2 regions of the Paenibacillus sp. GCM10023250 genome follow, and region 1 is predicted to be linked to the other one. Evidence: predicted binding sites of a transcription regulator. Region 1 holds the regulator's gene; the other holds the start of a gene.
The links. The regulator Rex, encoded in region 1, represses fermentation and respiration genes when NADH is low (regulators of the CRP and FNR family bind a similar motif). The targets are predictions, from matches to a motif close to TTGTGAAATATTTCACAA.

Region 1 (4,929 bases):
CGGCGCTCGACCGCTGCGGGTACGTGGCGTTCGACGGACGGCGGCTCGACACGATCGACCTGCTGCGCATCTTGTATCCGACGCTGACGACCTATCAACTAGGCGCGGTGACGGAGCTATTCGGCATTGAACACGATCAGCATCATCGCGCGGACAGCGACGCCATGGCTACGGCGGAGCTGTTCGCTGCGTGCTGCCGCAAACTGGAAGGCCTTCCGTTGCTGACGCTGCAGCGGGTGGCTCAGCTGCTCGGCGACGAGACCGACGATCTCGGCTGGTTCGTCTCGCGATTCGCGACTCGCAAGGAGATGGCCTCGGCGATCGACATGGACGCGTTCGCGTACTTCCGGCAGTTCGCGATGAAGGCCGGCGACTGGACGGAGGAGCAGCATCCGCGCAGCGACGAGGACGCGGCCGCCGCAGCCGCCGATTGGACGTTCTCCGCATTTCTCAACCATCTCAAGCAAGGCATCGCCGCCGTCATTCCGGGCTACGAAGAACGGGAACCGCAGAACATGATGTTCCAGGAAGTCATCGACGCGCTCGAGGAAGAACGGCATCTGCTCATTGAAGCCGGCACGGGCACGGGCAAGTCGCTCGGCTATCTCATTCCGGCTCTCTACTATGGTGTCCAGCACAACAAGAAGATAGTCGTGAGCACGCATACAATCAATTTGCAGGAACAGCTGCGGTCGCGGGATTTGCCCCTGCTGCTCGCCGTCATGCCGTATCCGTTTAAAGCAGCCGTCTTCAAAGGGCGCGGTAATTACTTATGTCTGCGCAAGTTCGAGGGCAAAGTGAACATGCGCGACTTCGTCGCGCCGGCCGAGGACCGGATAACGGCTTCGCAAATGGTCGTCTGGCTCAGCGAAACGGAGCACGGCGACCAAGAAGAGCTGAACTTCGGCAATCGCGGCGCGGATTTCTGGAGCGCGGTCGCGAGCGATGCGGACTCCTGCTTGAACCGAAGCTGCCCGTGGTTCAAGCGCTGCTATTATCACCGCGCGAAGCAGGAAGCGAACCTCGCGGACGTCGTCATCACGAACCATTCCATGCTGTTCACGGATATCCGCGCGGATCACCGCTTGCTGCCGGGCTACGAGCACCTCATCCTGGACGAGGCACATCACCTGGAAGACGTCGCGGGCAAGCATCTCGGAACGCAGCTGTCGTACTACGCGATTCAGCAGCCGGTGTTCCGGCTCTGCAAGGATGCGCGGAACGGCCAGCTGATCGTGCTGAACAGCCGGCTGGCGCATGAGAACGTCGAACAGACTCAGAAGTGGCGCGAGGAAATCGACGAGGTGGTGCCGGTATTCGGCGAGCTGCGCGACGAATGGGACCGGCTGTTCGAGCTGCTGTACGCGCTCACGAGCGCGGGCGGCGGGGCGAAGAGCGCGGCTGCCGACGCGGCCGGCGGCGAGGGCGGGCAATACGTGCTGCGGCTTCGGGGCGGCAAGCTGCCGGAGCTGTGGAAGGAAGCCCAGCTGATCGAGGAAGCGGTGCACGGCTACTTGAGCCAAATCATCCGGCCGCTCGATAAGGTGTTCGCCGCCATCAAAGAGGAGATCGACGATCCCGCCATCGCGGCGCTCGTCACCGACCTTAGCGGCACCGTGAAGGATTTGGCCCGGGCGAGAGACGATCTGCGCCAGTTCATCAAGGCGGATAAGGCGGATACGGTGTACTGGCTGGAGGCGAACGCCAATTCCCGGGCGAAATCGGTGCAGCTGTACGCCGTGCCCGCGGACGTCAGCAGCCAGCTGCGCACCTATTTCTTCGACACGAAGCGCAGCGTCATCTTGACGTCGGCCACGCTGTCCGTGCAGAAATCGTTTCAATACGCATGCGAGCAGCTCGGCCTGGCCGGCGAGGAAGAGGCGGGGCGGCTGAAGACCGTTCAGCTCCCGTCGCCGTTCAATTACCGGGAGCAGGCGCTCGTCATCATCCCGCGCAATTTCCCGGTGTTGAAAGGCGCGTCCGGAGACCCGATGTTCATGGAGAAGCTCGTCGCGTCGCTGACGGAGACGGCCGTCGGCACACATGGCCGGATGCTCGTCCTGTTCACGTCGTACAAAATGCTGAAGCAGGCGTACGAGCCGCTGAAAGAAGCGCTGTCGGAACATGGCATTCAGGTCTTGGGGCAGGGGATCGACAGCAGCAACCGCAGCAAGCTGACGCGCCGCTTCCAGCAGCAGGCCGCTTCGATCCTCCTCGGGACGAGCAGCTTCTGGGAAGGCGTCGACATTCCCGGCGACGCGCTGACGTGCCTCGCCATCGTCCGGCTGCCCTTCCAGCCGCCGAACCATCCGCTCGTCGAAGCCAAGTCGGAGCTGCTGCAGGAGCAGAAGCAGAACCCGTTCATGAAGCTGTCTATCCCGCAGGCGGTCATCCGCTTCAAGCAGGGCTTCGGCCGGCTGGTCCGGACGGCGAAGGACCGCGGCATCGTCCTTATTTACGATACTCGCGTCATCGATACCTATTACGGCAAATATTTTCTGTACTCGCTTCCGGGCCCGAAGATCGAAACGATGCACGTTGACCAAATCGTGCCGCGGATGCACGAGTGGCTGGCCTCGCGCGAAGAAGGAGTGGAAACATGAAACCGATGAAAATTTCCGAGGCCGTCGTTCGCAGACTTCCCGTGTACTTGCAGGTATTGAACGACTTGAGCGCACGGGATGTCCAGACGGTTTCATCGCAGGAGCTCGGCAACCGGCTCGATCTCAATCCTGCTCAAATCCGCAAGGATCTGGCATACTTCGGCGATTTCGGCCGCAAAGGAATCGGCTACGACGTGACGTACCTGATCGAGAAGATCCGGCAAATCCTGAAGCTCGACCAACCGCTCAACGTCGCGCTCGTCGGCGCCGGCAACCTCGGCCGGGCGCTATGCAATTACAACACGTATTTAAAGGATAATATGAAGATCACGGCGGTGTTCGACGTGCATCCGTCGATGATCGGCACGTCCATCAACGGGCTGACCGTATTGCCGATGGAGAAGTTGAAGGAGACGATCGTCGAGCGACATATCCGGATCGGTATTATCACGGTACCGGCCGTCGAAGCGCAGAACGTCGCAGACCGGTTCGTCGACGCCGGCGTCGACGGCATCCTGAATTTCGCGCCGACCATTCTCCGCGTGCAGGACGGCGTGCGGATCCACTATGCGAATTTCACGACCGAACTAATGAGCCTCGCGTATTATTTGGACGAAGAAGGAGAAGAGAACGAAAATGAAGCGGATCTGGATTAAAGACGGCGCCTTCGTCACGATGGACGACGTTCGTCCCGTGGTCTACGGCCATATGGTCGTAGAAGGCGATACCATCCTATACTTAAGCGAAGAGACGCCGGACCCCGCGCCGGAAGGCGCCGAAATTATCGACGGACGCGGCTATGTCTTCATGCCCGGCCTCGTCAATACGCACGGCCATGCCGCCATGTCGCTGCTGCGCGGCTATTCGGACGATGAAACGCTGCAGGTATGGCTGGAGCAGAAGATGTGGCCGATGGAAGGCAAGTATACGGACGAAGACGCCCGATGGGGGACAGCGCTGGCCGTCAGCGAGATGCTCCGCTCCGGCACGACGACATTCGTTGACATGTACGACCGGATGCATCTGGTCGCCGAAGTGGCGGAGCAGTCCGGCATCCGCGCGCTGCTGACGCGCGGTGTCATCGGCTTGTGCCCGCCCGACGTGCAGACCGCCAAGCTGAACGAAGCGACGCGGTTCGCGCAGGAATGGAATGGCCGGGCGAACGGCCGCATTCGGACGATGCTGTCCCCGCATGCGCCTTATACGTGCCCGCCCGATTATATCGCGCGCATCGTGGAAGCGGCGCATGAGCTGGATCTCCCGCTCCACACCCACATGTCGGAGACGGCCGCCGAGGTGCAGCGCAATGTCCTCGATTACGGCTGCCGTCCCGTCGAGCATCTGGACAAGCTCGGCTTCTTCTCGCGGCCGGCGCTGGTGGCGCACGCGGTGCATCTGACGGACGACGAGATCGCCCTGCTCGCGGAGCGCGGCGTCAGCGTCTCACACAATCCAGCGAGCAACCTGAAGCTGGCGAGCGGCGTGGCGCGCGTGCCGGATATGCTGCGCTTGGGCGTGACCGTCGGTCTCGGCACGGACAGCGCGGCGAGCAACAACAACCTCGACCTGTTCGACGAGATCCGCTTGGCGGCGCTGATCCATAAAGGCGTCTCCGGCGACCCGACCGCCGTTCCCGCTTGGGAAGCGCTGAAGCTCGGCACCGTCTCCGGCGCCCGCGCGATCTGGCAGGAGGGACGGATCGGCCAACTGAAGGAAGGCATGAAAGCCGACTTCATCGCGCTCGATATCGAACAGCCGCATTTCTACCCGCGGACCGATCTCGTCTCCCATCTGGTATACGCGGGAACGGGACGGGACGTGCGCCATGTCTGGGTCGACGGCGTTCGGGTCGTCAAGGACGGCGCTTGCGTCTTCCTCGATGAGGCGCGGATCAGGGCTGAGGCGCAGCGCTGCTTCGAAAGGCTGTTAACGAGCTGATGCGCGTCAACCGGTTCAAGAGAGCGCCGTTCATGACGACGGGCCGCTGGATCGCGCTGCTCGTCGTCGTGCTCGCGCTGCTGCTCGTCGCCTTCAACGCCTACTATCGTTACGTGCAGGCGCCGGTGTGGAAGGCGGAGGACGCCGCAGAGGCCGACGCGAAGAAGCGCAGCGGATTGAAAGACATTACCGGTTCGTATTCGTACGTCTGGGACGAGCCGGTATGGGTCGTCAAGGGCAAGGACGAGAGCGGCGCGGCCGCATACGCTTGGCTCAAGAAGGATGAAGCCATCACGCTCAAGGCGAGCGAAGGCCAAACGAAGGATGACATCAAAGCGGCGTTCCTGCTGCAGAAGCCGGACGCCGACATCGCCCACATCCGCCTCGG
Region 2 (4,929 bases), on a different contig from region 1:
CATAGCCGCGGTGGAGCTTGTCACGAATATGCTCCCAATCGTCGGACCGTTCCTTCTCCGCGATCGGGATCTTGCGATATAATTGCTCGATGGTCAGCGCTTCACCGCCGGTCAGGCAGCTCATGATATGACGCTGCAGAATATCCGTGTCCGTGATGGTTTTCATATAGCCGACGAACAATGGAATACCGTTCATGTCCTGTTCATAGCAGACGAAATCCGCCGATTCCTGAAGCTCCTGCCACAACCGAGGGGCTGCATTCACATGCGATCACTCTTTCCGATTCCCGATTCTTCCGTTCATTGTCTCCCTCCAGCCCGAAATCATACCCCTCGTTCCCCTTTGTAGCCCAGCGCCTTGGACAGCGCGGATCCCTTCTCTTTCAGCACGCGAATCGCCTCGGAGTCTTCGGAAGCATTCAGCGTGCCGCTCAGCGCCAGTATGGTCAGGGTTGCCAGTATGCGGCCGCCTCGATCGAAGACCGGGCAGGAGATCCCCGCGATGCCCGGCGCGATCGTCCCGTCGCTATGCGCATAGCCGGATTCCCTAACGGCTCGAAGCTCCCGCTCGAACAGCTCCGGATCCGTCGAATCGGCTTCCAGTTCCTTCGCGATGATCGCTGCCGTTTCTTCTTTCCGCATGAACGCCGCGAATGCTTTCCCCGACGAAGACCTCGTGACGCTTACTTGCGATCCGACTCGAACCCCGATGCTGATGGCGCGCTTGCTCTCGACGCAGCGAACGAAGAACGGACCGTTCAGTCCCCACAAGGACAGATAGACCGTTTCGTTCACGGCATCGCGGATGGCTTCGAGATAAGGCAGCGCGAGCGCGTAGATATCCATGGCGTCGACCGCTTCGAGGCCCAGCAAGATCAGCTCCGGGCCGAGCGCATACTTCAAGTCCTCGCCTTTATGCAGGAAGCCGGATCGGCAAAAGCTGGTTAAATAGTGATGCGCTTTGCTTTTCGGCATGTCGCACAGCTGCGCGATCTGCGTAATCGTAAGGGGGCGCTTTTCGGCGGCGATCCGCTTCAACATCGCCAAGCCGGCTTCCAACGATTGAATCCCTTGACCCTTGATTTCCTGCGGCATCGGTAAGGTTCTCCTCCATGTCCGCGCGCCATGACGCGCGGCCGCCTGCTTACAACGGACCTAATTCCGCCCGCGAGCGATTCTTCGGCGGCCGTCTTCTTCCCTTTGTATTGCCTTCGGGCGAATGAAATAAACCATGCAAACAATGCGCACGACGCCTCGTGCTACCGCATGCGGAAAGACCCCCCGGTCAAGTCACCGAGGGGTTCGGCAATACGCTCCGCAGCCGGTTCAATACGCCAGCGAGAACAAGCCGTCGATATGCGCCAAGTACCGCACGTCGCTCGCTTTCTTCATCCAAGTGGCCGGCAAGCCTTTCAGCTCGATGCCGCTTTCGCCGATCCAGCCGATGCCGTCCTTGCGTCCGAGGCTGGCGAGCGAACCGGAATTGACCGGCTCGAACGCGTCCATCTTGGCGCCCTTGAAGTACGCGTACAGATTGCCCCCGATATGCTCGCCCATCTGCCAAGAGAGCTGCGCGGTCGGCGGGTACGGGAGACCGTCCGGCCCCAGTACGACGGCGCAGTCGCCGGCCACGAACACTTCCGGATGCGAGACGGATTGCAGATACGCGTTAACCGAGGCGCGTCCGCGGTCGACGGCGATGCCGCAGTTCGCCACGAGCGAGCTGCCTTTCACGCCGCCGGCCCAGAGAACCGTGCCCGCTTCGAGCTTCCGGCCATCCTTCAGGCTGACCGTCGTTCCGTTCACCTCCGTGATGGTAAGCCCGGTCAGGAAGCGGACGCCGCGCTTCTCCAGGCTCGTTACCGCGCGTCTGATCAGATCCGCGGAGTAGGACGAGAGGATGTTCGATTTGGATTCGACGAGGTAGATGGACACGTCCGCGAAGTCGACGCCGTGCGAGCGGCAGATGTCCGGGAGCTCGTCCGCCAGCTCGCCGACGAGCTCGACTCCCGTCAAGCCGCCGCCGCCCACGACGAACGTCGCGTCCGCTTTGCGCTTCGCTCTCGCGTACGCCGCGATTTTGCCGTTGAGATGCGCGTAGATCCGTTTCGCGTCCGCGACGGATTTCAGCGTGAAGCTATGTTCCTGCAGCCCGGGCACGCCGAAGAAGTTCGATTCGCTCCCGAGCGCAAGCACGAGCGCGTCGTATGCGTAGGTGCTGCCGTCCTCCAGCGCGACGCTGCGGCCGTTCGGATCGATCGCGGCCACCGTGCCGATCCGCAAGCGGATCGATTTGCCTTTGAACAAGTGCTCGAGCGGCAGGGTGACGGCTTTCTCGGCGATGTTGCCCACCGCCAGCCGATGCAGCTCCGTAATGATTTGATGCGTGTCGTATTTGTTGATGACCGTAATCTCGGCTTCCTCCGGCGAAAAATGCGCCCGGGCGGATAGCGCGCTCAGCAGACCGCCGTAACCCGCGCCTACTATCAAAATATGCTTGCGCATATCCCCAACTCCCTCTCGATTAGTTTCGTCTTTCGCCCAGAATGTCGACGTACGCCCGGCCGAAGCGAAGCAGCCGCTGCAGCTCCGGATCTTTCAGCAGGCCCAGCAGGCCAAACAGGCCGATCGCGGCCCCGTCTTGCTCCGCTCGCGCGCGGGCTTCGATGGCCGCCGACGCGTAATGCTTCGCTTTTTCCTCCAGGGGCTTCGCGACTTCCCGGATGGCGCCCAGCGTATCTTGGACCAGCACGCGGTCGCCCGCGACTTGTCTCGCCAGATCGTAAGTCTTGGTCAGCAGCGCCGTCATCTCGGCCAGCTTCGGCAGGTGATCCGCCAGCGCGATCATCGCTTCTTGAACCTCCGGCTTCGATAATGGCAGCAGGACGTCCGCTGCTTGGGGCTGCGACTTACCTGCCGCTTGTCTTGGAATGGTCATTTCCGGCATTTCGATGCTCCTCCTTCTATCCGCTCTTCTTCCGGATACCTGATCAATGCTCATCATCATGGACGCGCCCCCGATTAATACGTGAAAAACTTCACATAGGCATCGGGGACCGGCGAATGGCTGTGCACGCAAGCCCTTCCAACCCGGAACTTCGCGCTCCAACGTATAGGTGTCTCAAATGTTTAACGATATTAAACCGAATCACCTAATTATTAAACTATACTGCTGCCGCACCGATCTGTTAAGCGGAAGTTCCTTCCAAACGGCCGCTTCCCGTCTCAAAGCACGAGCATAAAGGAGTAAGCGGCCTTCTCATACCCCATCTTAGCTTCATAAAACCGATGCGCGTCGACGTTGGACATTTCCGAGCCCAGGGCTACCGCGCCGCACCCGTTATCCTTCGCGTATTGATGAATTTGGGCAAGCAATTTTTTACCGAAGCCTTTGGACCGGCCTGAGGCTTTGGTGACCAAGTCGTACACGAAGACATGCTTGCCGAAATAAAAATTCGTGACGATGCTTATGCCGGCCAAGGCGGCAATCTCGCGGCCATCGTATAACGCAAACAACCTGTAGCCGTCGGCCGTCATCGTACGAAGAAATTCGAGGTACGTCCGCCGGCATAGATGCGTTCGCAATTCCTTCATCACCGGAAAGCCCTCGAGCCATTCGGATTCGGTCGTTAATTCTCTCATCATGTTCGTGTCCTCCGCAGTATGAATGTGTACCCCCTCATACAACGATGAACGGGCCGATTTTGTGAAGTATGCCCGCCTTGCGCGCGGATTGCCGAAGGCGGGCCGGACGGAGCTGGAATAAGGCTGCGCCGGATATGGAACACTCATCGTACACGCACAGCTGCGGGTTACGCGCCTGCCGCGCGCTATCACAACCCGTACGGAGACCGAAAGGAGCGTTGCTATGAACCAAGTCTATGCGGCCGCAGCCGGTACCAAGCGCGAACTGAACAAGGTGTTTTGGGCAGCCGGCTTCGGCTGGATGTTCGATGCCATGGACGTCGGGCTGCTGTCGTTCGTCCTGGTCGCGCTTCGCGAGGAGTGGGGGCTGACGGCGCAGGAGGCGGGCCTGCTCGGCACGTTCAATTTGGTCGGCATGGCGATCGGCGCGGTCTTGGGCGGCTATCTGGCCGACCGGCTCGGCCGGCGTCCCGTATTTCTTCTCACGCTATTGGTGTTCGGCGTGTTCAGCCTCGGAAGCGCGTTCGCGGGCGGGTTCGGCATCATGCTCGCGCTGCGGTTCCTGATGGGCGTCGGACTGGGCGCCGAGCTGCCGGTCGCCTCCACCCTCGTCAGCGAATTTGCGCCGGCGGCAATCAGGGGCCGGATGGTCGTCCTGCTGGAGAGCTTCTGGGCCGCCGGCTGGATCTTGGCCGCCGTGCTCGCGTATTTCGTCATTCCGCCGTACGGCTGGCGCGTCGCGGTCGCCGTCGGCGCACTGCCGATCGCGCTCGCGTTCTGGATCCGCCGCGAAGTGCCGGAATCGCCGCAGTATCGCGCGAAGGCGGAGCGGCGCATCGGGATCCGCGAGCTGTTCACGTCCTATAAGCGCGAGACGATCGCGCTCTGGGCGGTTTGGTTCGCCATCGCCTTCTCCTATTACGGCATGTTCCTCTGGCTGCCTTCCGTCCTGGTCGACAAAGGCTTTACGATGATCCAGAGCTTCCGCTACGTCCTGCTCATGACGCTCGCCCAGCTGCCTGGCTACTTCGCGGCTTCGTACCTCGTGGAGCGATGGGGCCGCAAGGCAACGCTCGCCGTCTTCCTCGTCGCCTCCGGCGCGATGGCGCTCGGCTTCGGCTTCAGCCAGAGCACGGGGATGCTGCTGCTGACGGGAGCGCTGCTGTCCTTCTCCAACCTGGGCGCATGGGGCGCGCTGTACGCGTATACCCCCGAGAATTACCCGGCCCCGATCCGGGCGGGAGGCGCGGGCTTCGCGGCCGGCTTCGGCCGGATCGGGAGCGT

Region 2: a site for Rex is predicted at 3,027-3,044, ahead of ACFPB1_RS00815 (DUF1641 domain-containing protein). Genes of this name have one in related genera too.

Annotation. Positions count from the first base shown of each region.
Region 1 covers NZ_JBHSHY010000002.1:299,571-304,499, forward strand. The annotation lists gene dinG (ATP-dependent DNA helicase DinG) at 1-2,603, shown strand, start outside; gene ACFPB1_RS04480 (redox-sensing transcriptional repressor Rex) at 2,600-3,259, shown strand; gene ACFPB1_RS04485 (amidohydrolase) at 3,240-4,541, shown strand; gene ACFPB1_RS04490 (DUF5590 domain-containing protein) at 4,574-4,929, shown strand, end outside.
Region 2 covers NZ_JBHSHY010000001.1:182,568-187,496, reverse strand. The annotation lists gene ACFPB1_RS00830 (spore germination protein) at 1-265, opposite strand, end outside; gene ACFPB1_RS00825 (IclR family transcriptional regulator) at 325-1,095, opposite strand; gene ACFPB1_RS00820 (NAD(P)/FAD-dependent oxidoreductase) at 1,327-2,505, opposite strand; gene ACFPB1_RS00815 (DUF1641 domain-containing protein) at 2,525-2,947, opposite strand; gene ACFPB1_RS00810 (GNAT family N-acetyltransferase) at 3,226-3,645, opposite strand; gene ACFPB1_RS00805 (MFS transporter) at 3,869-4,929, shown strand, end outside.